3 regions of the Streptomyces sp. NPDC017520 genome follow, and region 2 is predicted to be linked to each of the others. Evidence: riboswitches for the same ligand, from Rfam matches in the RefSeq annotation. Region 2 holds a riboswitch; each other region holds the start of a gene.

Region 1 (9,939 bases), on a different contig from region 2:
CCCGGCCGAGGTCGTCGAGGCCGAGCGTCGCGTCGCCGAGGAGACCACGCGCGCCGAGGGCAAGCCCGAGGCCGCGCTCCCGAAGATCGTCGAGGGTCGGGTCAACGGCTTCTTCAAGGAGGCCACCCTCCTGGGCCAGCCGTACGCGCTGGACGCCAAGAAGTCGGTCCAGAAGGTCCTGGACGAGGCCGGTGTCACCCTGAAGCGCTTCTCGCGCATCAAGGTCGGCATCTGACTCCGTCCGGGCGAACAGCGCCGGACCCGATAGGGTCTGGTGCAGTCGACGGCCGCACCCACGCCGGACGACCGCAGATCTGACGAGGAGGCCATTGCCGCTGTAGGGACACCAGACCCACCGGCAATGGCCTTCTTCGTATGTGCACGAGGAGAATTTCCATGGACAAGGGCGCGGACGCCATTCAGGCCGACGACCAGCGCGACGACAAGGGTTCCGGACGCTTCATGCTGAAGCTCTCCGGTGAGGCATTCGCCGGCGGCGGCGGTCTGGGCGTCGACCCCGACGTCGTGCACACCATCGCCCGCGAGATCGCCGCCGTCGTACGCGACGGCGCCCAGATCGCGGTGGTCATCGGAGGAGGCAACTTCTTCCGCGGCGCCGAGCTCCAGCAGCGCGGCATGGACCGCGCGCGGTCCGACTACATGGGCATGCTCGGCACCGTCATGAACTGCCTGGCGCTCCAGGACTTCCTGGAGAAGGAGGGCATCGACTCGCGCGTCCAGACCGCCATCACCATGGGCCAGGTCGCCGAGCCGTACATCCCGCTCCGCGCCGTACGGCACCTGGAGAAGGGGCGCGTGGTGATCTTCGGCGCCGGTATGGGCATGCCGTACTTCTCCACCGACACCACCGCCGCCCAGCGTGCCCTGGAGATCGACGCCGAGGCGCTGCTCATGGGGAAGAACGGCGTGGACGGGGTCTACGACTCCGACCCGAGGGCCAACCCCGACGCGGTGAAGTTCGACGCACTGGAGTACGGCGAGGTGATCACCCGCAATCTGAAGATCGCCGACGCCACCGCCATCACGCTCTGCCGCGACAACCAGCTCCCGATCCTCGTCTTCGAGCTGACCACCGAGGGCAATATCGCTCGCGCGGTCAAGGGTGAGAAGATCGGCACGCTCGTGAGCGACGAGAGCACCCGGGCCTGACGGCCCCCCAGGATGGACAACGGCCTGCCGGTCGGACACCGTGCAGGTGAGGACGCGACGCAGGACCCGCAGGGCCAGGCGATGACGACGCCTGGCCCACCCAAGACACGCAGGAGCACGTGGTGATCGAAGAAATCCTCCTCGAGGCCGAGGAGAAGATGGAGAAGGCCGTTGTCGTCGCGAAAGAGGACTTCGCCGCGATCCGTACCGGCCGTGCGCACCCGGCGATGTTCAACAAGATCGTCGCCGACTACTACGGCGCGCTGACCCCGATCAACCAGCTGGCCTCGTTCTCGGTTCCCGAGGCGCGGATGGCCGTCGTGACGCCGTTCGACAAGACCGCGCTGCGCAACATCGAGCAGGCGATCCGTGACTCCGACCTCGGCGTCAACCCGAGCAACGACGGCAATATCATCCGGGTGACGTTCCCCGAGCTCACCCAGGACCGCCGCAAGGAGTACATCAAGGTCGCCAAGACCAAGGCCGAGGACTCCAAGATCTCGATTCGCTCCATCCGCCGCAAGGCCAAGGAGACCCTCGACAAGCTCGTCAAGGACAAGGAGTCCGGCGAGGACGAGGTGCGCCGCGCCGAGAAGGAGCTTGACGACACCACCGCGAAGTACGTCGCGCAGGTGGACGAGCTGCTCAAGCACAAGGAAGCCGAGCTGCTCGAAGTCTGATGAACGACTCTTCCTGGGGCGCCCCGCAAGGAGCCGGTTACTGGGGCACGCCTGAGATGAGGGCTGCCCCGGCGGGTCCGGCCCACGATGTGCATGGCGCCCAGCAGACTCGGCCCATGCCCAACGTGCCGGACGTTCCCGACGCAGGTAGAGACGCACAGAGCCGCGAGGACCGGGACAGGGAAGCCGCTCACGTCAGCGGCCCCCTGTTCCGTGACGAGAAGCCGCAGGAGCCCATGTCCACCCCGCTGCCGCCCCCGCCGCAGAAGAAGCGCGCGGGGCGTGATCTGCGTGCCGCCATAGGGGTGGCCGTGGGTCTCGGCGCCGTCATCGGCGTCTCGCTGTTCATCGTGAAGGCCGCCTTCGTCGGCGTGATAGTGGCCGCGGTCGTCGTCGGCCTCTGGGAGCTGACCTCCCGCCTCCAGGAACGCAAGGACATCAAGGCGCCCCTGGTGCCGTTGGCCGTCGGCGGAGCCGCGATGGTCGTCGCGGGTTACGCGCGAGGTCCCGAGGGCGCCTGGATCGCGATGGCCCTGACCGCTCTCGCGGTGCTGGTCTGGCGGATGACCGAGCCGCCCGACGGGTATCTCAAGGACGTCACGGCCGGGGTCTTCGCGGCGTTCTACGTACCCTTCCTGGCCACCTTCGTCGCCCTGATGCTGGCGGCGGACGACGGTTCGTGGCGGGTCCTGACCTTCCTGATCCTCACCGTGGTCAGCGACACGGGGGCGTACGCGGTCGGCTGGCGCTTCGGCACGCACAAGCTCGCCCCGCGCATCAGCCCCGGGAAGACCCGGGAGGGCCTGTTCGGAGCGGTCGCCTTCGCGATGGTCGCCGGCGCGCTGTGCATGGAGTTCCTGATCGACGACGGCGCCTGGTGGCAGGGACTGCTGCTCGGCCTCGCGGTCGCGGCCAGCGCCACCCTCGGCGACCTGGGCGAGTCCATGATCAAGCGGGACCTCGGGATCAAGGACATGGGCACCCTGCTCCCCGGCCACGGCGGCATCATGGACCGGCTGGACTCGCTCCTGCCGACCGCGCCGGTCGTCTGGCTGCTGCTGGTGCTGTTCGTCGGCTCCGGCTGACCGCCTCGGCACCACGGCACCCGTCTCACCTGCACGTTTCACGAGTGAGGGTCCGTCGTCCACAGGGCGGCGGGCCCTCGCCCGTCTGTCTGCGACACTGGATGAACCATGCCTAAGCCCGGAGAACTCACTTTCGTCGCGCCCCGCGGATCCAAGAAGCCGCCGCGGCACATCGCCGACCTCACGCCCGCAGAGCGCAAGGAAGCGGTCGCCGCGACCGGTGAGAAGCCGTTCCGCGCCCAGCAGCTCTCGCAGCACTACTTCGCGCGGTACGCGCACGACCCGGCCGAGTGGACGAACATCCCGGCCGGATCGCGGGAGAAGCTCGCCGAGGCGCTGTTCCCCGACCTGATGTCCGTGATGCGGCACATCAGCTGCGACGACGACACCACGCGCAAGACCCTGTGGAAGCTGCACGACGGGACGCTCGTCGAGTCCGTCCTGATGCGCTACCCCGACCGCGTCACGATGTGCATCTCCTCGCAGGCCGGCTGCGGTATGAACTGCCCCTTCTGCGCCACCGGGCAGGCCGGCCTCGACCGCAATCTGTCGACCGCCGAGATCGTGCACCAGATCGTCGACGGCATGCGCGCCCTGCGCGACGGCGAGGTGCCCGGCGGGCCCGCGCGGCTGTCCAACATCGTCTTCATGGGCATGGGCGAGCCGCTCGCCAACTACAACCGCGTGGTCGGCGCGATCCGTCGCCTCACCGACCCGGAGCCGGACGGTCTCGGCCTCTCGCAGCGCGGGATCACCGTCTCCACCGTGGGCCTCGTCCCGGCCATGCTGCGCTTCGCCGACGAGGGCTTCAAGTGCCGGCTCGCCGTCTCGCTGCACGCCCCGGACGACGAGCTGCGCGACACGCTTGTCCCCGTCAACACCCGGTGGAACGTCCGCGAGGTGCTGGACGCCGCCTGGGAGTACGCGGAGAAGTCCGGCCGGCGGATCTCCATCGAGTACGCCCTGATCCGGGACATCAACGACCAGGCATGGCGGGGCGACCGGCTCGGCCGGCTGCTCAAGGGCAAGCGGGTGCACGTCAACCTGATCCCGCTGAACCCCACGCCCGGCTCGAAGTGGACCGCCTCGCGGCCCGAGGACGAGAAGGCGTTCGTCGAGGCCATCGCGGCCCACGGCGTGCCCGTCACCGTCCGGGACACCCGCGGTCAGGAGATCGACGGGGCCTGCGGGCAGCTGGCGGCCTCCGAGCGCTAGCCTCGCCCGGACACCGGACGGGCGGCCGAAATCCGCCGGTGTAGCCTGGGCCCGAAATCAACTTCATATTCCGACAGGGGAGCGCCACAGCGCTGAGAGTGCGGCACCAAGGACAGGTTGGCCGCAGACCCTCTGAACCTCGCCCGGGTCATTCCGGGTAGGAAGTTCGGACCTTACTCAAGCTGTTGCGCCCTGCCCGCTTCCGGTTCGCCGGACAGCGGGCGGGGCCGCGTCTCTTCCTGGTCACCTCCAGGAGGAATCACATGAACACCACCACGAAGTACGCGGCGACCGCGCTCGCCGCCGCTCTCGGCGTCACGCTGCTCGCGGGCTGCGGCGACGACGGTTCCGCCGGCTCCGGGGAGTCCAAGGGCCCGGCCTCCAAGACCGTCACCCTGGTCAGCCACGACTCCTTCAACGTCTCGGACAAGGTGCTGAAGGCGTTCACGAAGGAGACCGGCTACAAGGTCGAGATCCTCAAGAGCGGCGACGCCGGGGCCGCGCTCAACCAGGAGATCCTCACCAAGGGCTCCCCGCGCGGCGACGTCTTCTTCGGCGTCGACAACACCCTGCTCTCCCGCGCCCTCGACAACGGCCTGTTCACCGCGTACGAGGCCAAGGGCCTGGACACGGTCGCGGCGGACACGCAGACGGACGAGAAGAGGCGGGTCACGCCCGTCGACACCGGCGACATCTGCGTCAACTACGACAAGAAGTACTTCGCCGACAAGAAGCTCGCCCCGCCGAAGACCTTCGAGGACCTGCTGAAGCCCGCGTACAAGAACCTCCTCGTCACCGAGAACGCCGCGAGCTCCTCGCCCGGCCTCGGCTTCCTCCTCGGGACCATCGCCGCCCAGGGCGAGGACGGCTACGAGGCGTACTGGAAGAAGCTGAAGGCCAACGGCGTCAAGGTCGTCGACGGCTGGGAGCAGGCTTACAACGAGGAGTTCTCCGGCTCCGCGGGCGGCAAGAAGACAGGCGCCGACCGGCCGCTCGTCGTCAGTTACGCCTCCAGCCCGCCCGTCGAGGTGCTCTACGCCGACCCGCAGCCCAAGGAGGCCCCCACCGGGGTCGCCACCGGCACCTGCTTCCGGCAGACCGAGTACGCCGGACTGCTGACCGGGGCGAAGAACGAGGCGGGCGGCAAGGCACTGCTGGACTTCATGATCAGCAAGACGTTCCAGGAGGACATGCCGCTGAACATGTTCGTGAACCCGGTCGTGAAGGACGCGACCCTTCCCGAGCTGTTCACGAAGTTCGGCGAGGAGATCGACACGCCTCCCACCGTCGCGCCCGAGAAGATCAGCGCCAACCGTGAGCAGTGGATCCAGTCGTGGCAGTCGCTGGTCCTGAAGTAGAGCCCGGGGCGAAGACCGCCGAGGCCGCCCGGGCCCGACGCGGGCCCGGGCGGCGCGGGGCCGCGCTGCGGCTCGGCCTGATGGCCGTGCCCGTCGCGTTCTTCGCGGTGTTCTTCGCCTATCCCGTGACCGCGATCGTCGGCCGCGGGCTCAAGGCCGGAGGCGACTGGCAGTTCGGGCGGATCGGCGAGGTGCTGGCCCGCCCGGACATCCTCGACGTCCTCTGGTTCACCACCTGGCAGGCCCTCGCCTCGACCGCGCTCACCCTGCTGATCGCCCTGCCCGGGGCGTATGTCTTCGCCCGGTTCGACTTCCCCGGCAAGCAGCTGCTGCGGGCGGTCGTCACGGTGCCGTTCGTGCTGCCCACCGTCGTCGTCGGCACCGCGTTCCTGGCGCTGCTGGGGCGGGGCGGGCTCCTCGACGAACTGTGGGGCGTCCGGCTGGACACCACCGTGTGGGCGATCCTCCTGGCCCACGTCTTCTTCAACTACGCCGTGGTCGTGCGGACGGTCGGCGGGCTCTGGTCCCAGCTGGACCCCCGGCAGGAGGAGGCCGCCCGGGTACTCGGCGCCGGACGGTTCGCCGCCTTCCGCCGGGTGACGCTGCCCGCGCTCGCCCCGGCCGTCGCCGCCGCCGCGCTGATGGTCTTCCTCTTCACCTTCACCTCCTTCGGCGTCGTACAGATCCTCGGCGGACCCGCCTACGCCACCCTGGAGGTGGAGATCTACCGGCAGACCGCGCAACTGCTGGACCTGCCGACGGCCGCCGTGCTGACCCTGGTGCAGTTCGCCGCGGTCGGTGCGGTCCTCGCCGTGCACGCCGTGACCGTACGCCGCCGGGAGCGGGCGCTGAAGCTCGTCGACCCGGCCCAGACCTCCCGCCGGCCGCGCGGCGCCGGGCAGTGGGCGCTGCTCGGCGGTGTCCTGCTCACCGCGCTGCTGCTGATCCTGCTGCCGCTCGGGGTGCTGGTGGAGCGCTCGTTCGACGGAGCGGACGGGACCGACGGATACGGCTTCGGCTACTACCGGGCCCTCCAGTCGGCCGGGTCCGGCGGCTCCTCCACCTTCCTGGTCCCGCCGCTGGAGGCCGTCGGCAACTCCCTGCGGTACGCGCTCGTCGCGACGCTCATCGCTCTCGTCGTCGGAGGCCTCGCGGCGGCGGCCCTGACCCGGCGGGCCGGGCCGCTGGTCCGCGGCTTCGACGCGCTGCTCATGCTGCCGCTCGGGGTGTCCGCCGTCACCGTCGGCTTCGGCTTCCTGATCACCCTGGACGAGCCGCCGCTCGACCTGCGGACCTCCTGGATCCTGGTCCCGCTGGCGCAGGCGCTGGTCGGCGTCCCCTTCGTCGTACGGACCATGCTGCCCGTGCTGCGCGCGGTCGACGACCGGCTGCGGGAGGCCGCCGCCGTGCTGGGGGCCTCCCCGCTGCGGGCCTGGCGGGAGGTCGATCTGCCGCTGGTGCGGCGGGCGGTGCTGGTCGCGGCGGGCTTCGCCTTCGCCGTCTCCCTCGGGGAGTTCGGCGCGACGGTCTTCATCGCGCGGCCGGACAACCCGACCCTGCCGGTCGCCGTGGCCCGGCTGCTGGGCCGGTCGGGGGAGCTCAACTACGGGCAGGCGATGGCCCTCAGCACGATCCTGATGCTGGTGTGCGCGGTGTCGCTGCTGCTTCTCGAACGTATCCGCACCGACCGATCCGGGGAGTTCTGAACGACATGCTGAGCTTGCGGGAAGCCACCGTGCGGTTCGGGAAGCGGACGGCGCTGGACGCGGTCGACCTGGAGGTCGCCGACCACCGGATCGTCTGCCTGCTCGGTCCCAGCGGCAGTGGGAAGTCCACCCTGCTCCGGGCCGTCGCCGGGCTCCAGCCCATGGACGGCGGCCGGGTCCTGCTGGCCGGACAGGACCAGAGCGGCGTCCCGGTGCACCGGCGCGGCCTCGGCCTGATGTTCCAGGACCACCAGCTCTTCCCGCACCGGGACGTCGGCGCCAACGTCGCCTTCGGGCTCCGGATGCACGGCGTCGGGCGGGCCGAGACCGGGCACCGGGTCCGCGAGCTGCTGGAGCTGGTCGGTCTGCCCGGCGCCGAACGCCGCGCGGTCGCCGCGCTGTCCGGAGGTGAGCAGCAGCGCGTCGCGCTGGCCCGCGCGCTCGCCCCGCGCCCGAAGCTCCTGATGCTGGACGAGCCGCTCGGCCAGCTCGACCGCAGCCTCCGCGAACGGCTGGTCGTCGAACTGCGCGCCCTTTTCCAGGAGTTGGGCACCACCGTGCTGGCCGTCACACACGACCAGGGCGAGGCGTTCGCGCTCGCCGACCGGGTCGTCGTGATGCGGGACGGCCGGATCGCGCAGGAAGGCGGCCCGCTGGACGTCTGGCAGCGCCCCGCCTCCGCGTTCGTCGCCCGGTTCCTCGGCTTCGACAACGTCACCCCGGCGACCGTGACCGGCCCGGCCGCCGCCACCGCCTGGGGCAAGGTCCCGGTGCCCGAGGGCTCCTCGCAGGGCGAGGTGGATCTGCTGGTCCGGCCCGCCGGCGTCCTGATCGGCGCGCCCGAGGACGGCCTGCGCTGCACGGTCGGTGTCCGCACCTTCCGGGGGAACCACGTGACCGTACGCCTGACACCCGAGAACGCGCCGGTGCTGGAGGCCGAGTGCGCCCTGCGGGACACCCCGGACGAGGGTGCGGTCGTGGGCGTCCGCTTCGACGCGGCGGAGACGGTGGTGCTGGCGGCGGAGTGAGGGGACGAGCGGTCGCCGCCACCCCGCTTCCGCCGCCCGCCATGGTCGCCGGGACCCGCCGGCCGCTAAGGCTGCCGGGTCCCCGCCACCACCAGCCCCAGTTCGTACGCCAGGATCACCGCCTGCGCCCGGTCCCGCAGCCCCATCTTCGCGAACAGCCGGTTGATGTGGGTCTTCACCGTGTGGTCGGTGATGGTCAGCCGGTCGGCGATGGCCGCGTTGGACAGGCCCCGCGCGATCAGGACGAGCACCTCCGCCTCGCGCGCGGTCAGTCCGTCGACCGAGCGCGGCGGGGGAGCGCTGACCCGCTGCCGGGTGAACTCCGCGATGAGCCGCCCGGTGATCTCGGGTGCCAGCAGGGCGTGGCCGTCTGCCACCACCCGTACCGCGTGCAGCAGTTCGGGGAAGGTCGCGTCCTTGAGCAGGAATCCGCTGGCTCCGGCGGTGAGGGCGTCGTACACGTACTCGTCCAGGCCGAACGTCGTCAGCATCAGTGCCCTCGTCGCCCCGCCCGACGTCGCGACGATGCCGCGCGCCGCGTCGATGCCGCTGAGCTTGGGCATCCGGATGTCCAACAGCGCCACGTCGGGCCGTAGTTCGGCCGCCCTGAGCACGGCCTGCTCGCCGTCCTCCGCCTCCCCGACCACGTCGATGTCGTCCTGGGTGTTCAGCAGGCCGGCGAACGCCGTCCGCACGACTGCCTGGTCGTCGGCCACCAGTACCCGGATCACCACGGCAGCTCCGCCTCCACGAGAAAGCCGCCGGCCGGGCCCCGGCCGGCGGTGAGTCCCCCGCCGAGCAGGGCGGCCCGTTCGGCCATGCCCACCAGCCCGTGCCCCTGCCGTCCGGAGCTGCCGGAGGGAGCGGGGCCTGGCCCGTCGTCCGTCGCGCGGACCGTCAACAGGCCCGGACTGTAGTGGATTTCCACGACGGTGTGCGCACCCGGGGCATGCCGTCGGGCGTTCGTCAGCGCCTCCTGGACGATCCGGTACGCCGACAGCTCCCAGGACGCGGGCAGTGGGGCCCGCTCGCCGGTGACCCGCAGTTCGGCGGCGCCGCCCACCGCCCGATGCTGTTCGAGGAGGTCGTCGAGACCGGCCAGCGAGGGCTGCGGGGCGGTGAGCGGGGTGGCCGTCTCGGCCCCGTCGCCCGTCCGCAGTACCCCGAGCAGCCGTCGCAGCTCCGCCATCGAGGACCGCGCCGTGCCCGCGATCTCCTGGAAGGCGTCCCGTGCCGGGGGCGAGAGGTCCGGGGTCGTGTACGTGGCGCTTTCGGCCCGCACCGCGATCACCGACACCGAGTGCGCGATCATGTCGTGCAACTCCCGTGCGATCGCAGCCCGTTCCGCCTCGGCCGCCTGCCGCCGCTCCATCGCCAGCAGCCGGGACTGCGCGGCGGCCCGGGTGTGCCGGGTCTCCTCGCGGGCCCGCACCGCGTCGCCCGTGCTCACCGCGCCCAGGACCATCACGGTCAGCACCAGAGTCTCGGCGTACAGCCCCAGGCTGAACCGGTCGGTGCCCTGGAGCGCGGGCAGCCCGGGGGAGCCGTCCCGGGCCCACCGGTCGATGTGCACGAGATTGACGGCCAGCGCGGCCAGGGAACCGGCCAGCACGAGCACCGCCGGATGCTGAACCCGGTGCCGCCCGAGCGTGTAGCAGCCGATCAGGGAGCCGGCGATGGTCGCGTACGCCATGTTG
Region 2 (9,939 bases):
CCGCTGACCTGCGTGATGATCGGGTACGCCTCGAAGGACCGCCAGGCGTAGATGACCTCGTCGCCAGGTCCGGAAGTGGCCTGGAGCAGCTGCTGGGCCACCCCCACCGACCCGGTGCCAGTGGCGAGATGCGCCAGGGGCACACCGAAGCGGTCGGCCAGCTCGTTCATCAGGCCGGTGCACGCCATGTCCGGGTAGCGGTTGAAGCTCCCCGCGGCGGCGAGCGCCGACTCCAGCACCCCCGGCAGCGGCGGATAGGGATTCTCGTTGGAGGACAGCTTGTACGCGACCGGTCCACCGGCCGCCGCCGGCTTCCCCGGCACATAGGCGGGAACGCCGTCCAGCTCGGCGCGCAGCTTGGGGCTCGTCTCGCTCACCGCAGGTCCTCCTCGACCGTCTGTTCACAGCAATACTGCACACCTTAAGAGGATTGGGCCCCGCTGCGAACGGCCCGAGCGGGAAATCGACCGCAGTGCCCGGGAATGGGGCCTCGCGCGGGGCCGGTCCGAGGCCTCTCCCGGGGGGAGCGTTTCGCGTTCCGGCGCGCGCTGGTGGCTCGCGCCGTGGCGCGCGTCCCCCGAAGTGGTGAGTTGAGACCTCTTCGAGACATCGCACATACAGCAGGCTGCCGCCCTCCAACACCTGAAACAGCTATGCATGAGCGGCCAAGTTCCTTGCATTGCAAGGATTTTGATGGTTAGTGACCTTGCAGAAACGTGCCTGTCAACGTGTGCATATGCGACCGGACCGACCACCCCTCGGAGCCCTACTATCGGCTCGCCATGACAGCAGCAGGGAAGCACCAGGTGAGCCGGACGGAGACCCCCCGGCGCAGCGGCCGGCCGGGACGGGCGGGGATCCGTGATGTGGCCGCCGCGGCCGGCGTCTCGATCACGACCGTCTCCGACGCGCTCAACGGCAAGGGCAGGCTCCCGGACGCCACCCGCCGCCATGTCCGCGAGGTCGCCGAGCGCTTGGGCTACCGCCCGTCCGCCGCGGCCCGAACCCTCCGTACGGGCAAGTCGGGTCTGATCGGCCTGACCGTGACCACGTACGGGAATGAACCTTTCACCTTCACCGAATTCGCGTACTTCGCGGAGATGGCGAGAGCCGCGACCTCCGCGGCGCTCGCCCGCGGCTACGCCCTCGTCATCCTCCCCGCCACCTCCCGGCACGACGTCTGGTCGAACGTCGCGCTCGACGGGACCGTCGTCATCGACCCCTCCGACCAGGACCCGGTCGTCACCGAACTCGTCCGCCAGGGACTGCCCGTGGTCTCGGACGGCCGCCCGGCCGGGACGCTCCCCGTCACCGCCTGGGTCGACAACGACCACCGGGCCGCCGTGCTCGACCTCCTCGACCATCTCGCCGCCGCCGGAGCCCGGCGTATCGGCCTGCTGACCGGCAACACCACCGACACGTACACCCGGTTGTCCACCACCGCCTACCTCCACTGGTGCGAGCGGGTCGGCCAGGATCCCGTCTACGAGTCCTACCCGGCCCACGACCCCTGCGCGGGGGCGGTCGCCGCCGACCGGCTGCTCGCCCGCCCGGACCGCCCCGACGCGGTCTACGGGCTCTTCGACCCCAATGGGACCGACCTCCTCGCGGCGGCCCGCCGCTACGGACTGCGGGTCCCCGAGGACCTGCTGCTGGTCTGCTGCAGCGAGTCCACCGTGTACGCGGCCACCGAGCCGCCCATCACGACGCTCTCGCTGAAGCCCCGCCGCATCGGCACGGCCGTCGTCCAGCTCCTCATCGACGCCATCGAAGGGGTCGAGCACGACGGGCCGGTGGAGCAGGTCATACCGACGGAGCTCATCGTCCGGACCTCCTCGCAGCGACGTCCACCGCGCACCACGGTCAGCGCGCCACGCTCCCCCAGCGGGGACTGATCATCTCTTTTCGGACTAATCAGCCGGTGAACCGTGCGTGCGCCCGGATTCACCACCCCTGGTGCGTCACACAGATCGATCCGCATTCCTATGATGGGCGCACGACACCGCGGACCACCTCTACCAGGCAAGGCCCGTCAGGTGTACGGCGGCGCGACGGTGGTGGAGGGGTCGATGACTCAGGGGGCCGGTCAGGAACCCGTGGTGCGGACGGCGACGTTGCGTGACTTCCGGGTTCCGCCGTATGCGCAGACACCCGTGCCACCGCAAGCGCAGGCGGCGCCTCCTTCCCCGGTGCCACCGCGGGCGCCGGAACCGAACCCTCCGGCGCCCGGCGCCTCCGTGCCCCCGGCAGTGCCGCCGCTCGCTCCCGCCCCGCCCCGGCCGCCGCATCCCGGCAACGCCGTCGTGGGCGGCGAGCAGCCGGAGGGCTACACCCCGACCGAGCGGGACCTCCCGGTCATCCGTCGCGGCGACACGGTCCAGGTGCGGACCGTTCCCGAGCCGCGCCCCGTGGCCGAGGACAGCCGCGGCCCGCTCTTCGTCGTCGGCGACGTCCACGGTTACCTCGACGAGCTGATCGCCGCCCTCGGCGCACAGGGCCTCATCGACGCCGACGGGAACTGGGCCGCGGGCAACGCCCGCCTGTGGTTCCTCGGCGACTTCACCGACCGCGGGCCCGACGGCATCGGGGTCATCGACCTCGTCATGCGGCTCTCCGCCGAGGCGGCTGCGGCCGGCGGCTACTGCAAGGCCCTGATGGGCAACCACGAGCTGCTGCTGATCGGCGCCAAGCGGTTCGCCGACACCCCCGTCAACTCCGGGGCGGGCACCGCCACCTTCCAGGCCGCCTGGCTGCTCAACGGCGGCCAGAAGAGCGACATGGAGCGCCTCCAGGACGTCCACCTCCAGTGGATGTCCCGGCTCGACGCGGTCGTCGAGGAGGACGGCCATCTGCTGATGCACTCCGACACGACGGCCTACCTCGACTACGGGTCCACCATCGAGGACGTCAATGACACGATCACGGCCATTCTCACGCGCAATGACGCCGACGAGTGCTGGGACCTCTTCCGCAAGCTCACCAAGCGGTTCGCCTTCCGGGACGAGGGCGGCGCCCAGGCGGTGCGCGAGCTGCTGACGACGTACGGCGGACAGCGCGTCGTCCATGGTCACAGCCCCATCCCCTACCTCCTGGGCGAGGTCGGCACGGAGGACGGCGAGGACGGCGCGGGGCCCGTGATCAACGGCCCGCACGTGTACGCGGACGACCTCGCCATCGCCATGGACGGCGGCGTGACCATGGCCGGAAAGCTGTTGGTGGTTCAACTCCCGCTGCATGACTGACCGTCGGCGGGGAAGGCGCTTCAGGTTCCGCCTGCGCCGACCTCGCCGATCGACGGGCCCGTCACCGGGCCCAATTCTGGAAACACCCTGTCACCCCGTGCCGTGAGCGCTCTACCATCGGCGTATCAGTGGCAGGCTCTCCTCCGTTTCCGCCCGATCGCCCGGTCTCCACGCGGGCTGCCGGGCACCGACGGAGCATCGGGGGATGCAGATGACAAGCGCTCCGCACCTGCTGGCCGAGGACGGACCCGAGTACGAGCGGATCCTGGGCGACGCACTGCGCCACGCTCATGAACGCCCGGACCTGGAGGGCGTCGGGGACCGGCTCAACACCGAACAGCTGCGCACCATGGCGCTCAGCGCCACGGCGCTGATCACCGCGGCCGCGGCCACCGAGTACGAGCACTACGTGAAGGCCCGCGGCGAACTGCGCCGCGCGGCGGCCGCGGAGGAGCTCGACGGCGGCCCGGCCACGGACGGGCCGCAGAGCACGGCGGCCGGCTCGGGCGCCGGCATAGGCGCGGTCATCACGGTCCTGACCCCGCTGCTGGCCGGCTCCGCGGCCGTCATCTTCCTGCTCGTCGGCTATCTGCTGAAGGCGGTCGGCCCGTCGGTGACCTTCGGCGGCTCGATGGTCGCGGCCGGGTGGTTCTTCGCGGCGGTCGCCGCCGCGGCGATCCTGGTCGCGGCCGTCGGACTGCTCGTCACCGCGCTCCGCAACGGCGCGACGTCCCTGGCCGCCGAGAACGAGGAGCAGGAGCTTCCGGAAGACGTCGCGCGGGCCAGGGAGGCGTGGCGCCACGCGCTGCTGGAGCGCGGCATCCTCCCGTTCCTCCGGGACGCCCTGGCCGACCCCACCGCGGGGCCCGCCGCACGGACTCCGCACCGTTCGCCCAACCGCATCCCGAAGGTCGGGTACAGCAGGCCGGATTTCTCCGGCCCGGACGACGGCCCGGCGGCCGGTCCCCGGCCGACCTTCACCAGCCCCGATTTCACGAGCCCGGACTTCGGCGGACCGGAGCACCGGCCGGAGTGAGGCCCGGGTACGGCGAAGGCCGGGGCGGCTGTGTGCCGCGCCCGGCCTCACGGTGCTCCAATACCGGAGCTGTTGGTCAGACGGCCGGAGCCAGCTTCGGGTTGGCACCGTGCTGGTTCGTCTCCGGCTTGCCCTCCGAGGCGAGGAAGACGAGCAGGATGATGCCGCCGACCAGCGGGACGAACGAGATGAAGAACCACCAGCCCGAGCGGCCGGTGTCGTGCAGACGACGCACCATGACCGCCAGCGACGGAACGATGACCGCGGCGATGTAGAGGAAGTACGGGATCTGCGTGTCGATCGCCATGCCGAGCGCCGACAGCACGACGGCGATGATGAAGTTGAAGAGCACGAACATCCAGTACTCCTTGCGGCGCGCGCGTCCGCTGAAGCCTGCGTAGTTCTTGAGTACGTCCAGGTACCAGTTCACTGTGATTCCCTCCCCGGCCCCCGTTCCAGAGGGCGCCAATTTCAAGCCAAGCAAGCCGGAAAGTAAGCCACAGATAAGGAAAGGGTCAAGCGCAGGTGAGCTGCGGGCCAAACGTACATACAGCTGCCACACGACTGTATCCATACTGCCGCTTGACAAGGTGTCAAACTATGTCAAACCGAGCCGAAACGGCCGTAGTTGCTCGATAAGCCGTAGAACGCCCATACGTACCGGGCCGAATCGGGCCTCAGTCCCGCGGCTTCGCCTCCGGGAGAAGCCGACCGCCGGGGACGGGCCGGCGGTCGGCCCGTATCAGTCGGCGATGGGCAGGTAGACCCGGTTGCCCGCGGCCGCGAACTCCTTCGACTTCTCGGCCATGCCCTCCTCGATCTCCTCCTGCGAACCGCCGTGCTGACGCCGGATGTCCTGGGAGATCTTCATCGAGCAGAACTTCGGCCCGCACATCGAGCAGAAGTGCGCCGTCTTCGCCGGTTCGGCGGGCAGCGTCTCGTCATGGAACTCCCGCGCCGTGTCCGGGTCGAGGGCCAGATTGAACTGGTCCTCCCAGCGGAACTCGAACCGCGCGTCGGAGAGGGCGTCGTCCCACTCCTGCGCGCCCGGGTGTCCCTTGGCCAGGTCGGCCGCGTGGGCGGCGATCTTGTAGGTGATGACGCCCGTCTTCACGTCGTCCCGGTTCGGCAGCCCCAGGTGCTCCTTGGGCGTGACGTAGCAGAGCATCGCGGTGCCCCACCAGGCGATCATCGCGGCGCCGATGCCGGAGGTGATGTGGTCGTAGGCGGGCGCGACGTCCGTGGTCAGCGGACCGAGCGTGTAGAACGGCGCCTCCTCGCAGATCTCCTGCTGGAGGTCGATGTTCTCCTTGATCTTGTGCATCGGGACGTGCCCGGGGCCCTCGATCATGGTCTGGACGCCGAACCGTTTCGCGACCGTGTTCAGCTCGCCCAGCGTGCGCAGCTCGGCGAACTGCGCCTCGTCGTTGGCGTCCGCGATCGAACCGGGACGCAGCCCGTCGCCCAGGGAGTAGGTGACGTCGTACGTCGCGAGGATCTCGCAGAGCTCCTCGAAGTGCTCGTAGAGGAACGACTCCTTGTGGTGGGCGAGACACCAGGCCGCCATGATCGAGCCGCCCCGCGAGACGATGCCGGTCTTGCGGCGGGCCGTCAGCGGGACGTACGGCAGGCGCACACCGGCGTGCACCGTCATGTAGTCCACGCCCTGCTCGGCCTGTTCGATGACGGTGTCCTTGTAGATCTCCCAGGTCAGCTCCTCGGCCCGGCCGTCGACCTTCTCCAGCGCCTGGTAGAGCGGGACGGTGCCGATCGGCACGGGGGAGTTGCGCAGCACCCACTCACGGGTGGTGTGGATGTTGCGGCCGGTGGACAGGTCCATGACCGTGTCGGCGCCCCACTTCGTCGCCCAGGTCATCTTGTCCACCTCCTCCTCGATGGAGGAGGTGACGGCCGAGTTGCCGATGTTGGCGTTGACCTTCACCAGGAACCGCTTGCCGATGATCATCGGCTCGATCTCGGGGTGGTTGACGTTGGCGGGCAGCACCGCCCGGCCCTGCGCGATCTCCTCGCGGACGACCTCGGGCTCCACGTTCTCCCGGATCGCCACGTACTCCATCTCCGGGGTGATCTCCCCCCGTCGGGCGTACGCGAGCTGGGTGACGGGACGTCCGTCGCGGCTGCGGCGCGGCTGGCGCGGGCGGCCGGGGAAGACGGCGTCGAGGTTGCGCAGTCCGCCGCGCGGCGAGGTGTGCTTGAGCCCGTCGTCCTCGGGACGGGCCGGCCGGCCCGCGTACTCCTCGGTGTCGCCGCGGGCGATGATCCAGTTCTCCCGCAGGGGCGCGAGGCCCCGCCGGACATCGGTGTCGATGGAGGGGTCGGTGTACGGCCCGGACGTGTCGTACAGCGTCACGTCCTGGCCGTTGGTGAGGTGCACCTGTCGAACCGGCACCCGGAGGTCCGGGCGCGAGCCCTGGACGTACCCCTTGTGCCAGCCGATGGACTTTCCGGCCTCGTCGTTCGGCGTCGTGCCGTCCGGCGTCGTGCCGTCCGGCGTCCCGTCGATCTGTTTCGAGGCAGGCGTGCGTGCGTCCGCTGTGGTCATGAGACCTACTCCCTACGCCGGCATTACCCGGTAACAGGTTCGGCGGTCGGCGCAGCGTGTCCCGTACGGATGTACGGCGATCAGCGCCCTCTCAGCCCGGTGCTCCGAGCTCCCGCGTGTGCAAAGGTGCCTCCACGCTAGCGTCCTTTCGGGCGAGCTGACCAGAGGGGCCTCCCCTTCTTGCGATGATCGCCCCGTGACCTCCCCCCAAAGCGACCCCGCACCCCAGCCGCCCCAGGGCCACACCCACGGCCACACCCACAGCCACGGACCGGCCGCTCCCGTCTCCCGGCACCTGCGCAAGGTGATCGCCGCCGTACTGATCCCGTTCGCGACGGCGGTCGTCGTCGGCCTGATCGCGTTCTGGCCCGGGGGCGCGCCCGACCACGAGCGCACCGGCGTCGGATTCGACCGGCAGACCCAGGACGGCAAGGTCGTCCAGGTCGTGAAGGTCGACTGCGCGGACGTCAACGCCGCGCAGGTGCCCCCCACCGGTGACACCTCCACGCCCTCGGGCCGCGAGGCCGTCAACGAGCAGGAGGGGGATTGCGCGAAGGCCACCATCGAGGTGACCAGCGGCGACGACAAGGGCCGGAAGTTCGTCGAGGTGGTCCAGCCGGACGCCCCCCGACAGCTGAAGGAGGGTCAGGGCGTGGTCGTCGCGTACGCCCCCGACGCGCCGCGCGACCTCCAGTACTCGGTGACCGACGTGGACCGGAAGATCCCGATGGCGGTGCTGGCCGGGATCTTCGCGCTGGCGGTGGTCCTGGTGGGCAGGATGCGCGGGGTGATGGCGCTGGTGGCGCTGGCCGTGTCGTTCGCCGTGCTGACCCTGTTCATCCTGCCGGCGATCCTCCAGGGCTCGAATCCGCTGGTCGTGGCGGTCATCGGGGCCAGCGCGATCATGCTGGCGGCCCTCTATCTGTGCCACGGGGTGACGGCCCGTACGTCGGTCGCGGTCGTCGGCACGCTGATCTCGCTGCTGCTGATCGGGCTGCTGGGCTCCCTGTTCATCGGCTGGGCGCACCTCAGCGGCAACACCGACGACAACACCGGCCTCATCCACGGCCTCTACCCGGACATCGATATGAGCGGTCTGCTGCTGGCCGGCGTCATCATCGGTTCGCTCGGGGTGCTCGACGACGTGACGGTCACCCAGACCTCCGCCGTCTGGGAACTTCACCAGGCGGACCCGCGGATGGGTTGGAAGGGTCTGTACCGGGCAGGTATCCGCATCGGCAGGGACCACATCGCCTCGGTGGTCAACACCCTGGTGCTGGCGTACGCGGGCGCGGCGCTGCCGCTCCTGCTGCTCTTCTCCATCGCCCAGAGCAGTGTCGGGACGGTGGCCAACAGCGAGCTGGTCGCCGAGGAGATCGTCCGCACGCTGGTCGGATCGATCGGTCTGGTCGCCTCGGTGCCGGTGACCACGGTGCTCGCCGCGCTGGTCGTCTCCGCGGACCGTCCGGGGTCCGGCGGCGCCCAGGCGGCTACGGCCGTACCCGCGCGGACGGGCAGGGGCCGTCGTCGTAAGACAGGGTGACGGGGCATTGGGTGCGTCCCCGGTCAGCCCGCGTTCTGCTCCTCGGCGAGAATGCGGCCGAGCGCGTCCTCCAGGTTCCCGTCGAAGTCACCCAGCGTGTGCTCCTGCCCCAGCGGCACCAGCTTGTCCGTCCGGTCGAGAAACGCCACCAGCGGCGCCGTCCCCGCCCGGAACAGCGCACGGTCCGCGCCGACCTGGAGCCGGATGTGCACATCGCCGAGGCCCTCGGGCTCGGTCGGGCCGATGTGCACATCGCCGTCGCCGCTCGGGCTGTTGAGCCCGTCCAGCAGCAGTTCGCGGCCGAATGCCCAGGTCACAGGGGCATCGCCGGGAAGGTGGAACGTCATCCGGATGGCATACGGATCGCCGACCTCGTATCGGAGCTCCACCGGAATACGGAACGAGAGCTCCTCGGAGACGAGGAAGCTCATCATGACCTCTGCTTGAACCGACTCGCGCATCGTTCAACCCCGCAGTAGATGAATCTGGCCAGGAATGATCCCCCATGGCCCTATTGACGCCATCGTGGTGCACGCGATAGCAGATCACAAGGAGTGATTTTTCAGATACTGATAGAGAACACGAGCGAACGCAAGAGGCTGGATACTTCGCCACGTAGCTGTTCGACTGCGGGGAGCAACCGATCTTCTCGGTCCAGAGGTAAGGAAATGGCCATCGCCGCAATCGTGGCACCGGCCGTGACGGGAATCGCGGCGCACACGGTCCCCAGTGCGTACTCCTGGCGTTCGATGACCGGTTCACCTCGTCGGAGGGTGCGCAGCCGTTCCAGAAGCGTGGCGCGATCTCGCACTGAGTAACGGGTGAGAGGGCGCACGGGGTGCCGGTCCAGATGGTCCTCGCGGGCTCGCTCGTCGAGTTGGGCGAGCAGACACTGGCCGATGGCGTGCGCGTGGGCGGTTTCCCGGAACGAGGCCCACTCCTCCACGGCCGGGGTGTCGGGGGCGTCCGCGACCGCGATGAGATCGATCTCGCCGTCGCAGTAGACGGCGCAGTACACCGGGGCTCCGATGACATCCCGCCAGCGGCCGAGGGAATCGGCGACGGAGGCGGGGCGCGGGCGGTTCCGGACCCCGGGGGCGACGGTCAGGTTCTCGGCGGCCGCGCCGAAGAGGAAGACACCGTTCTCGCGGCGGAGATAGCCCTCATGGGTGAGGGTGCGCAGCAGGTGGTACGCGGTCGGGAGCGGAAGCCCCGCCTCACGTGCCAGTTGCTTGGCGGGCGCCCCGTCCCGATGGGTGCCCACAGCCTCCAGCAGCCTCAACGCCCGCTGAACCGAACCGATCAACGTCGGCACAGCGGTGCTAGATGCCGTGGACAAGGGCCACCCCCAGGCATGGTGACGGGCCGTCGGCCCTCCCGTGGGGGCCGCCCCCACGGGCCTGCCGCGATCCCGAGGACCGGAGATCCGGCCCGCGACCGGCGAGGACCGGTCCGGGCGCCGACGATCGAAGGCCAACGACCGGACTGTCGTACCCAGGACCGATCAGGCGATCGATATGGTGACGGAAGGTCACATTCCGGATGGCGGCAGTGG
Region 3 (9,939 bases), on a different contig from region 2:
CCTTGATGAGACGGACCAGGTCGGCGGCGTACTTCACCCCCTGCGGGTGCTCGACCCACTCGCCCATCGGGTCGCCCGGCGGGTCGCCTCGGACCGCGAGGATGTTCCTGATGCCCGCGTCGGCGTACTGCCCGACCATGTTGCGCAGCTCGGCGACGGAGTGGTTCACCGCGGTGAGGTGGGCGACCGGGGTGAGGGTGGAGTCGGCGGCGATCTGCTGGGTGGCCCGGACCGTCCCGGCGCGGGTGGAACCGCCGGCGCCGTACGTCACGGAGACGAAGCTGGGACGGACCGCCTCGACGCGCCGCAGCGCGTTCCAGAGATTCCGCTCGCCCTTCTCCGTCTTGGGCGCCCAGAACTCGAAGGAGTACGACGTCTTACCGGTCGCCAGCAGGTCACGCACGGTGAGCGCGCGATCTGTCCTGGTGGAGGGTGTGCCAAGGGCCATAGGGGGAGGTTATCCAGGGGGCGGGTGCTCCCCCAAGCGGAGCAACCGACTTTGTCTCGTTTTGCCGGACTGTTGTCCATCCCTCGGACACGTGCCCGCCGGATTCCGCAGCGCGGGCGAGCAGAGAATCAGAGCGCGCGGGCCCTGACGCGTCGGGCCAGCTCGGCGGTGGCGGCGGCGGGATCGCCGGCCTCGGTGATGGCCCGGACGACGACGACCCGGCGGGCTCCGGCGTCCAGCACCTGATCCAGATTGCCCGCGTCGATCCCGCCGATCGCGAACCAGGGCCGTGACCCGCCGAGGGAGGCGGTGTAGCGCACGAGGTCGAGGCCGGGGGCGTGGCGGCCGGGCTTGGTGGGGGTGGGCCAGCAGGGGCCGGTGCAGAAGTAGTCCACCCCGTCCTGGGCGAGCGCCGCGTCGACCTCGGCCTCGGCGTGCGTGGAGCGGCCGATCAGCCGGTCGGCGCCGATGATCGCCCGGGCGGCGGGGACCGGGAGGTCGCCCTGGCCGAGGTGGAGCACGTCGGCGCCGATGGCGTGGGCGACGTCGGCGCGGTCGTTCACCGCGAGGAGCTTGCCGTGCCGGCGGCAGGCGTCGGCGAACACGGCAAGGTGCTCCAGCTCCTCGGCGGCCTCCATGCCCTTGTCCCGGAGCTGGACGATGTCGACGCCGGCGGCGAGCACCGCGTCCAGGAAGGCGGGGAGGTCACCCTGGCGCCTGCGGGCGTCCGTGCACAGGTAGAGCCGGGCGTCGGACAGCTGCTCGCGAGGCGTGGACATGGGTGGGCTCCCCCGTGGTCGTGACGGTGCACGGGCCGCGCCGGGCGGCCCGTGCACCGCTTCCTGTCGTGTCGGTCAGACGGCGAGCGCCTGGGCGCGGCGCTTCACCTCCGTACCGCGATTCTCGCTCAGCGCCTGCGCGGGGGTGCCGGGCAGGGTCGGGTCGGGAGTGAAGAGCCACTCCAGCATCTCTTCGTCGGAATAGCCGTCGTCCCTCAGGAGGGTCAGGGTGCCGGAGAGGCCCTTGACCACCTTGTCGCCGTCGATGAAGGCGGCCGGCACCTGGAGCGCCCGGTTCTCACCACGGCGTACGGCGATGAGCTGGCCATCCCTGACCAGCTGCCGTACGCGCGTCACCTGGACATCGAGCATTTCCGCGATGTCGGGAAGGTGGAGCCAGGCGGGGACGAGAGCATCGGTCTTTGCGTCAATCTCGGTCACAGGGACAAGCGTGCCATCCCGGACGGACAGCCGGTACCCGGGCCGACCGTACGGGGGCGGCCCGGCGGGTCACCGGTCCCTCACAGGGCGGCGGACTTCAGCGGCACGGCGGGGTCGGCCACCTTCTCCGGGTCGAGGGCGGCCCCCGACTCGATGAGCCTGCGGCCCTGGGCGAGGTCGCGCGGGCGGCCTACGGCGAGCACGGCCGCCAGCGCGCCGTCGCGCAGCCAGCACACCGACCAGGCGGCGTCAGCCCCGTCGCCGCGCCACACCAGGGTGTCGGCGTCCGCGTGGTGGCCGGCGTACTGCACGAAGCGGCCGAACTGCTCGGACCAGAAGTACGGGACCGGGTCGTAGACGGGGAGCGGCTCCCCGTCCCGTGCGGCCATGATCGCGGCGGCCGCCGTGCGGGGGCCCTGGAGGGCGTTGTCCCAGTGGTGGACCAGCAGGCGTGTCCCGTAGCGGGCGGAGGGGAAGGAGGCGCAGTCCCCGACCGCGTACACATCGGGCAGCGAGGTGCGCAGCGCGCTGTCGGCGGTGACCGAGCCGTCGGGGCCCAGCGCGACCCCGGAGCCGGCGAGCCAGCGGGTGGCGGGGCGCGCGCCGATGCCGACGACCACGGCCCCGGCGGGCAGCACCCGGCCGTCGTCGAGGACGACGGCCCCCTCCTCGACGCGGTCGACCCGGGTCCCGGTGAGGAGTTCGGCGCCGCTGTCGGCGTACCAGGCGGCCATGGGGGCGGCCACCTCGGCGGGCAGGGTGCCCGCGAGCGGGCGGGCGGCGGCCTCGACGACGGTGACGGCGCAGCCCGCGGCGCGGGCCGCGGTGGCGAACTCGGCGCCGATCCAGCCCGCCCCGACGACGACCACGTCGTGCTGCCGGTCCAGGACGGGCCGCAGCCGGGCGGCGTCGTCGAGGGTGCGCAGCAGGTGGACGCCGGGCACGCCCTCGGAGCCGGGCAGGGTGATGGGCTCCGCGCCGGTCGCGAGGACCAGGGCGTCGTAGGACACCGGCCCGTCGGCGGTGTCCAGCACATGGTCGGCGGCGCGCAGGGCGGCGACGTCCAGGCCGAGGCGCAGGGTGATGTCCAAGGCCTCGAAGTCGACGTCGAAGGCCGAGTCCTCGGCCTTGCCGAGCAGGACGGCCTTGGACAACGGCGGCCGGTCGTAGGGCTGGTGGGGTTCGGCGCCGATCAGGGTGACGGGCCCGGTGAAGCCCGCCTCGCGCAGGGCCACGGCGCTCTGCACGCCCGCCATGCCCGCACCGGCGACCACCACGTGCCGTGCCTGCCGCGCCGCCCGCTGTTCCGTCTGCTCGCTCACCCGTCCACCTTAATCACCTGATGGTGCGTCAGACAGAGGGGTGCCGGAGGGAACCCGGGAAGGAGCTCAAGAAGGAAGCTGTTCCACCACGCTGGTGCCGCTGCCCTCCTGGGACTCCCAGACCCACCGCTCCTCCAGCCGCACCCGGCCGTCGGCGAGGTCGACGACCGTGGAGAGGCAGTGCCCGGACGAGGTCGTTCCGTCCTGCTTGAGCTGCACGTAGCGGAAGTCCAGCGCGTCCCCGTCGCGGGTGCCGACGAGATGACCGCGCACCACGTCGCCGCCCGCGTACTCGGCCCAGATCCGGCCGTCCCGCTCGTGGTACGTGAAGCGGGTGCGGGTGCCGACCTGGCCCGGGGCCTGGTCGGCGACGGGTGACAGGACGAGTCCGTCGAGCGAACGGGCCATGACGGGCGCTCCTTTACTGACCGCGGGCGAGGGGGTCTAGGCTGGCCACGGTAGAACACTCGCGGGAGCCCGGACGCACCGGGCTGAGAGGGAGGCTGGCCGGCCTCCGACCGTACGAACCTGCTCCGGGTCATGCCGGCGAAGGGAGGGGCTGGACACCCATGCGCGTCTCGGAGAGAAGCTCCGGATCCGATGCCCTCGTCAAGAGAGGCTCCGGATCCGACGTCCTCGTCATCGGGGGCGGAATCATCGGCCTGGTCACGGCGTGGCGGGCCGCCCAGCGGGGGCTGCGCGTCACGGTCGCGGACCCGGAACCGGGCGGCGGCGCCGCCCAGGTCGCGGCGGGCATGCTGGCCGCCGTCACCGAACTGCACTACGGCGAGCAGATGCTGCTCGGGCTCAACCTCGCCTCCGCCGCCCGCTACCCCTCGTTCGTCGCCGAGCTGGAGGAGGCGAGCGGCCGGGACACCGGCTTCCGGACCTGCGGCACGCTCGCCGTCGCACTGGACTCCGACGACCGGGCGCATCTGCGCGAACTGCACGCCCTCCAGGAGCGTTCGGGCCTGGAGTCGGTCTGGCTGAGCGGCCGGGAGTGCCGCCGCCTGGAGCCGATGCTGGCCCCCGGCGTCCGGGGCGGCCTCCGGGTCGACGGCGACCACCAGGTGGACCCCCGCCGCCTCGCCGCGGCACTGCTGACCGCGTGCGAACGGGCCGGGGTCGCGTTCCGCCGGACGACCGCCGAGCGGCTCACCGTGGCCGGGGGCCGGGCCGCCGGGGCGCTGCTCGGCGACGGTACGGAGTTCGCGGCCGATCAGGTCGTGCTCGCCGCGGGCAGTCTCAGCGGCCGGCTCGCCGGGCTCCCGCCGGAGCTCGTGCCGCCGGTCCGCCCGGTCAAGGGCCAGGTGCTCCGGCTCACCGTGCCCCGGGCGTACGCCCCCTTCCTCAGCCGCACCGTGCGCGCCGTGGTCCGGGGCGGTCACCTCTACCTCGTGCCGCGCGAGAACGGCGAGCTGGTCGTCGGCGCCACCAGCGAGGAGATGGGCTGGGACACCACGGTCACCGCCGGCGGGGTGTACGAGCTGCTGCGCGACGCCCACGAGCTGGTACCGGGCATCACCGAGCTGCCGCTCACGGAGACCCGGGCCGGTCTGCGTCCCGCCTCGCCCGACAACGCCCCGCTGCTCGGCCCGACCGCCCTGCCCGGTCTGCTGCTCGCCACCGGCCACCACCGCAACGGCGTCCTGCTGACGCCCGTCACCGGGGACGCGATGGCCGACGTCCTGACCACCGGCGAGCTGCCCGAGACGGCCCGCCCCTTCGCCCCCGGCCGTTTCGAGACCGCCGTCCTCGCCGCCCCCGTACCCCAGGAGCAGCCCGTATGACCCAGCAGTACGCCGTACCGGAATCCGGCGCCACCGTCTCCGTCCCGGTGTCCGCCGCCACCGTCTCCGTCTCGGTGAACGGGGAAGTCCGCGCCGTTCCCGCCGGGACGGATCTGGACGCCCTCGTCGCCACGCTGACCCCGGCCCGCTCCGGGGTCGCCGCCGCCGTCAACGAGAGCGTCGTCCCGCGCGGCCAGTGGGCCGCGACGAGGCTCGGCGAGGGCGACCGCGTCGAGGTCCTGACCGCCGTACAGGGAGGCTGACCATGTCCGACGACGTCTTCACGCTGGGGCCCACCACGTATCGCTCCCGGCTGATCATGGGCACCGGCGGGGCCCCGAGCCTGGACGTGCTGGAGCGCTCGCTGATCGCCTCCGGCACCGAGCTGACCACGGTCGCGATGCGCCGGCTCGACCCGACCGTGCGGGGTTCGGTGCTCTCGGTGCTGGAGCGGCTCTCCATCCAGGTCCTGCCGAACACCGCCGGCTGCTTCACCGCGGGCGAGGCGGTGCTGACCGCCCGGCTGGCCAGGGAGGCGCTCGGCACCGACTGGGTGAAGCTGGAGGTGGTGGCCGACGAGCGGACCCTCCTGCCCGATCCGATCGAGCTGCTGGACGCGGCCGAGGTCCTGGTCGACGACGGGTTCACCGTGCTGCCCTACACCAACGACGATCCGGTCCTGGCCCGGAAGCTGGAGGACGTGGGGTGCGCGGCGATCATGCCGCTCGGCTCCCCCATCGGCTCCGGGCTCGGCATCCGCAACCCGCACAACTTCGAGCTGATCGTCGAGCGGGCCGGGGTGCCGGTGATCCTCGACGCGGGGGCCGGGACCGCCTCGGACGCGGCGCAGGCGATGGAGCTGGGGTGCGCCGCTGTGATGCTCGCCTCGGCGGTGACCCGGGCCCAGGAGCCGGAGCTGATGGCGGGTGCGATGCGTCACGCGGTGGAAGGCGGCCGGCTCGCGTACCGGGCGGGCCGGATTCCGCGCCGCCACTTCGCCGAGGCGTCCTCGCCGGTGGACGGGCGGGCGGCACTCGACCCGGAGCGGCCGGCGTTCTGAGCGCCGGTACGTCATCGGGGGCGCCGCCCCCGAACCCCCGCTCCTCAATCGCCGGAGGGGCTTGAATCGCCCCCGGACGGGCCGGAAGCCCGGGCGCGCGGCCGAAGGACGTGTCCCTGTCACGGATCGGCTGCAGAACGGCCCCGGGTACGCCCTCGCCCGTCCGGGGTGTCGGCGGCGGCTCGTAGACTCTCGGGGTGGACACGACCCTCCAGGACCCTCTCGTCGGGCAGCTGCTCGACGGCCGGTATCGCATTGAGGCGCGCATCGCCGTCGGCGGGATGGCCACGGTCTACCGGGCCGTGGACACCCGCCTGGACCGGGTGCTCGCCCTCAAGGTGATGCACCCGGCGCTCGCCACCGACGTCTCGTTCGTCGAGCGCTTCATCCGTGAGGCCAAGTCGGTGGCCCGCCTGGCGCACCCCAATGTCGTCGCGGTCTTCGACCAGGGCGCCGAGGGCGCGTATGTCTACCTCGCGATGGAGTATGTGGCGGGCTGCACCCTGCGCGACGTGCTGCGCGAGCGCGGGGCCCTCCAGCCCCGGGCGGCGCTGGACATCCTGGAGCCGGTCCTCGCCGCGCTCGGCGCCGCGCACCGCGCCGGGTTCGTGCACCGGGACATGAAGCCGGAGAACGTCCTGATCGGGGACGACGGCCGGGTGAAGGTCGCCGACTTCGGACTGGTCAGGGCGGTCGGCACGGCCACCGACACGACCGGCTCCCTGCTGGGCACCGTGTCGTATCTGGCCCCCGAGCAGATCGAGCACGGCGACGCCGACACCCGCAGTGATGTGTACGCCTGCGGGGTCGTGCTCTACGAGATGCTGACCGGCGTCAAGCCGCACACCGGCGAGAACGCCGCCCAGGTCATCTACCGGCACCTCAACTCCGACGTCCCGGCCCCGTCCGCCGTCGTGCCGGGGCTCCCGGTCGCGCTGGACAGCCTGGTGGCGAGCGCGACCGCCCGCAATCCCGAGGTGCGCCCGCACGACGCGGTACTGCTGCTGGCCGAGGCGCGTGAGGCCCGTGCCACGCTGACCGACGCCGAGCTGGACGCCGTCCCGCCGGGGGCCCTGTCGGATGCCCATGACGGCGCGGACGACCGTACGAGCGTGATCCCGCGGGCCCTCCCGGCGGACGGCGACGGGGGCGGAGTGCACCGCACCAGCCGGCTGGTGATGGAGCCCGCCGGCCCCGCCGCCCCCCGGCGCGGGGCCGGTCGTCGCGGCCCGTTCGGCGGGCCGCACCGCAAGCTGATCACCGTGCTCGCCGCCGTACTGCTGACGCTGGGCATCGGGACGGGCGTCTGGTACATCAACTCCGGGCAGTTCACCCAGGTCCCCTCGCTGCTGGGCCAGACCCAGCAGACCGCCGAGAAGCGGCTCTCCGACGAGGGGCTCGGGCTGAAGGGCGTGGAGCGGGTCTTCAGCGACACCGTCGAGCGGGGCTCGGTCGTGAGCAGCGACCCCGCCTCGGGCGACCGGATCCGGGGCAACGGCTCGGTGAAGCTCGTCGTCTCGCGGGGTCCGGAGATCGTGCGGGTGCCCGATGTGGCGGGCCGTTCCCTCGCGGACGCCCGGCGCTCCCTGAAGAAGGTGGGCCTGGCCCCCGGGATGGTGACCAGACAGTTCAGCGAGGACGTGGCCCGCGGCGAGGTGATCCGCACGGATCCCCGCGCGGGCACCGACCGCACCCCGGACACGGCCGTGGCGCTCGTCGTCAGCAAGGGCGCCCCGATCGACGTCCCGGACGTCACGGGGCTCTCCGCCGAGGAGGCCACCGCCGAGCTGGCGGCCGAGGGGCTGAAGGCCGAGGTGCTGCCGGGCCGGGTCCACTCCGCCGAGGCCGAGGGAGATGTGGCCGAGCAGTCCCCCGGCGGGGGCACCGAGGCCGCCGAGGGCGACACGATCGAGCTGACCGTCTCCAAGGGCCCCCGGATGCTGGACGTCCCGGACGTCACCGGCCGGGACGTCGACGAGGCGCGGAGCACCCTGGAGGAGGCGGGCTTCGACGTGAAGGTCGACCGGCCGTTCCTCTCCTTCAGCGACACGATCGCGAGCCAGTCCGTGGACGGCGGCGAGCAGGCCCCGGAGGGGTCCACGATCACGATCAAGACCAAGGGGTTCTAGAACCAGATGCACACGCTGCGCAACCCGGTGGGCGGACACGTTCCGGTCGCCGGCGGTCTGGCCAAGGTCGGCCTGGAGTACGCCCGGGAGCTGGCGGCGGAGACCGTGCAGGTCTTCGTGGCCAATCCGCGCGGCTGGGCCACGCCCGCCGGGAACCCGGCGCAGGACGAGCTGTTCCGGGCCGGGTGCCGGGCGGCCTCGATCCCGGCGTACGTCCACGCCCCGTATCTGATCAACTTCGGCTCGCACACCGAGGCGACGGTCGAGAAGTCCGTGGAGTCCCTGCGCCACTCACTGCGGCGGGCCCGGGAGATAGGCGCGCTGGGTGTGGTGGTGCACACCGGTTCGGCGACCGGCGGACGGCCGCGCGCCGAGGCGCTGGCCCAGGTGCGCGAGCACCTGCGTCCGCTGCTGGACGAGCTGACCCACGACGACTCCCCGGATCTGCTGCTGGAGTCGACGGCCGGCCAGGGCTTCTCGCTCTGCTCGCGGACCTGGGACTTCGGTCCGTACTTCGAGGCACTGGACTCGCACCCGAAGCTGGGCATCTGCCTGGACACCTGCCACATCTACGCCGCCGGGCACGATCTGGCAGGTCCCTCGGGGATGCGGCAGACGCTCGACCTGCTGGTCGACACGGTCGGCGAGGGGCGGCTCAAGCTGATCCACGCCAACGACTCCAAGGACGTCGTGGGCGCCCACAAGGACCGGCACGAGAACATCGGCGCCGGTCACATCGGGGTGGAGCCCTTCCGGGAGCTGCTCGCGCATCCGGCGACCGAGGGCGTGCCGCTGATCATCGAGACGCCCGGCGGCAAGGAGGGGCACGCGGCGGACGTGGCCCGGTTGAAGTCCCTGCGCGAGCCGCGTCAGAGCTCGGGGCCGTCCCCGGGCTCCTCCTGATAGGAGTAGCGCTGCTCGCCCCAGGGGTCGCCGATGTTGTGGTAGCCCCGTTCCTCCCAGAATCCGCGCCGGTCCGCCGTCATGTACTCGATGCCCCGGACCCATTTGGGGCCTTTCCAGGCATACAGATGCGGGACGACGAGGCGGAGCGGGAAGCCGTGCTCGGCGGTGAGGAGTTCGCCGTCCTTGTGGGTGGCGAACAGGGTGTGCTCGGCGGCGAAGTCGTCGAGGCGCAGATTCGATGAGAAGCCGTACTCCGCCCAGACCATCACATGGGTGGCGTCGGGGGCGGGCGGCGCCAGTTCGAGGACCGTACGGGCGGGGACTCCGCCCCATTCGGCGCCGATCATGCTGAATTTCGTCACGCAGTGCAGATCGGCGACGACCGAGGAGAACGGCAACGCCGAGAACTCCTGGTGGTTCCAGCAGTGCTTGTCACCGTCGGCGGTGGCCCCGAAGACCCGGAACTCCCAGCGGTCGGGCTTGAACTTGGGAACGGGCCCGTAGTGGGTGACCGGCCATCCGCGTTGCAGCCGCTGTCCCGGCGGAAGCTCGGACTGCTCTGTCTCGCGGTTTTCCCGGCTTTCCGGCTGACCCATGCCTCCATGGTGACAGACAGGCAGGGGTGGTCATGACCAGGGGAGCGTCCCATCCGGGCAACTCGTACTAAGCGTGCACTTACTGGACGGCCACCGGGCGCGGTGCGAGGATCTCGCCAACTCGCCAGATCGATCACCGGTTGGAAGGAGCCTTTGCCATGCAGGGCGACCCCGAGGTCCTTGAGTTTCTCAATGAACAGCTGACCGCCGAATTGACTGCCATCAACCAGTACTTCCTGCACGCCAAGATGCAGGACAACTTCGGGTGGACGAAGCTCGCCAAATACACCCGGGCCGAGTCCTTCGACGAGATGAAGCACGCCGAGATCCTCACCGACCGGATCCTGTTCCTCGAAGGGCTGCCGAACTACCAGCGGCTCTTCCATGTGCGGGTGGGCCAGACGGTCACCGAGATGTTCCAGGCGGACCGCCAGGTCGAGGTGGAGGCGATCGACCGCCTCAAGCGCG

The links. Region 2 has a riboswitch for thiamine pyrophosphate ahead of thiC (phosphomethylpyrimidine synthase ThiC). Riboswitches for the same ligand answer to the same signal wherever they lie in the genome.
Region 1: linked by a shared signal. The riboswitch ahead of ACH4KB_RS03680 (thiamine ABC transporter substrate binding subunit) and the one ahead of thiC (phosphomethylpyrimidine synthase ThiC) in region 2 are both predicted to bind thiamine pyrophosphate.
Region 3: linked by a shared signal. The riboswitch ahead of thiO (glycine oxidase ThiO) and the one ahead of thiC (phosphomethylpyrimidine synthase ThiC) in region 2 are both predicted to bind thiamine pyrophosphate.

Annotation. Positions count from the first base shown of each region.
Region 1 is NZ_JBIRKB010000001.1:818,927-828,865, forward strand. It holds gene tsf (translation elongation factor Ts) at 1-235, shown strand, start outside; gene pyrH (UMP kinase) at 397-1,170, shown strand; gene frr (ribosome recycling factor) at 1,293-1,850, shown strand; gene ACH4KB_RS03670 (phosphatidate cytidylyltransferase) at 1,850-2,935, shown strand; gene rlmN (23S rRNA (adenine(2503)-C(2))-methyltransferase RlmN) at 3,044-4,150, shown strand; TPP riboswitch at 4,216-4,332, shown strand; gene ACH4KB_RS03680 (thiamine ABC transporter substrate binding subunit) at 4,414-5,508, shown strand; gene ACH4KB_RS03685 (ABC transporter permease) at 5,589-7,214, shown strand; gene ACH4KB_RS03690 (ABC transporter ATP-binding protein) at 7,220-8,242, shown strand; gene ACH4KB_RS03695 (response regulator) at 8,308-8,976, opposite strand; gene ACH4KB_RS03700 (sensor histidine kinase) at 8,970-9,939, opposite strand, start outside.
Region 2 is NZ_JBIRKB010000006.1:318,292-328,230, reverse strand. It holds gene hisC (histidinol-phosphate transaminase) at 1-377, opposite strand, end outside; gene ACH4KB_RS17255 (LacI family DNA-binding transcriptional regulator) at 783-1,895, shown strand; gene ACH4KB_RS17250 (metallophosphoesterase) at 2,070-3,242, shown strand; gene ACH4KB_RS17245 (hypothetical protein) at 3,448-4,278, shown strand; gene ACH4KB_RS17240 (DUF805 domain-containing protein) at 4,355-4,708, opposite strand; gene thiC (phosphomethylpyrimidine synthase ThiC) at 5,021-6,841, opposite strand; TPP riboswitch at 6,834-6,967, opposite strand; gene ACH4KB_RS17230 (YibE/F family protein) at 7,038-8,384, shown strand; gene ACH4KB_RS17225 (SsgA family sporulation/cell division regulator) at 8,408-8,845, opposite strand; gene ACH4KB_RS17220 (IclR family transcriptional regulator) at 8,947-9,723, opposite strand.
Region 3 is NZ_JBIRKB010000002.1:338,961-348,899, forward strand. It holds gene metF (methylenetetrahydrofolate reductase [NAD(P)H]) at 1-448, opposite strand, end outside; gene thiE (thiamine phosphate synthase) at 577-1,227, opposite strand; gene ACH4KB_RS05595 (Rv2175c family DNA-binding protein) at 1,303-1,668, opposite strand; gene ACH4KB_RS05600 (NAD(P)/FAD-dependent oxidoreductase) at 1,749-2,990, opposite strand; gene ACH4KB_RS05605 (hypothetical protein) at 3,057-3,398, opposite strand; TPP riboswitch at 3,450-3,562, shown strand; gene thiO (glycine oxidase ThiO) at 3,560-4,780, shown strand; gene thiS (sulfur carrier protein ThiS) at 4,777-5,043, shown strand; gene ACH4KB_RS05620 (thiazole synthase) at 5,046-5,840, shown strand; gene pknB (Stk1 family PASTA domain-containing Ser/Thr kinase) at 6,038-7,969, shown strand; gene ACH4KB_RS05630 (deoxyribonuclease IV) at 7,976-8,872, shown strand; gene ACH4KB_RS05635 (sulfite oxidase-like oxidoreductase) at 8,839-9,471, opposite strand; gene bfr (bacterioferritin) at 9,630-9,939, shown strand, end outside.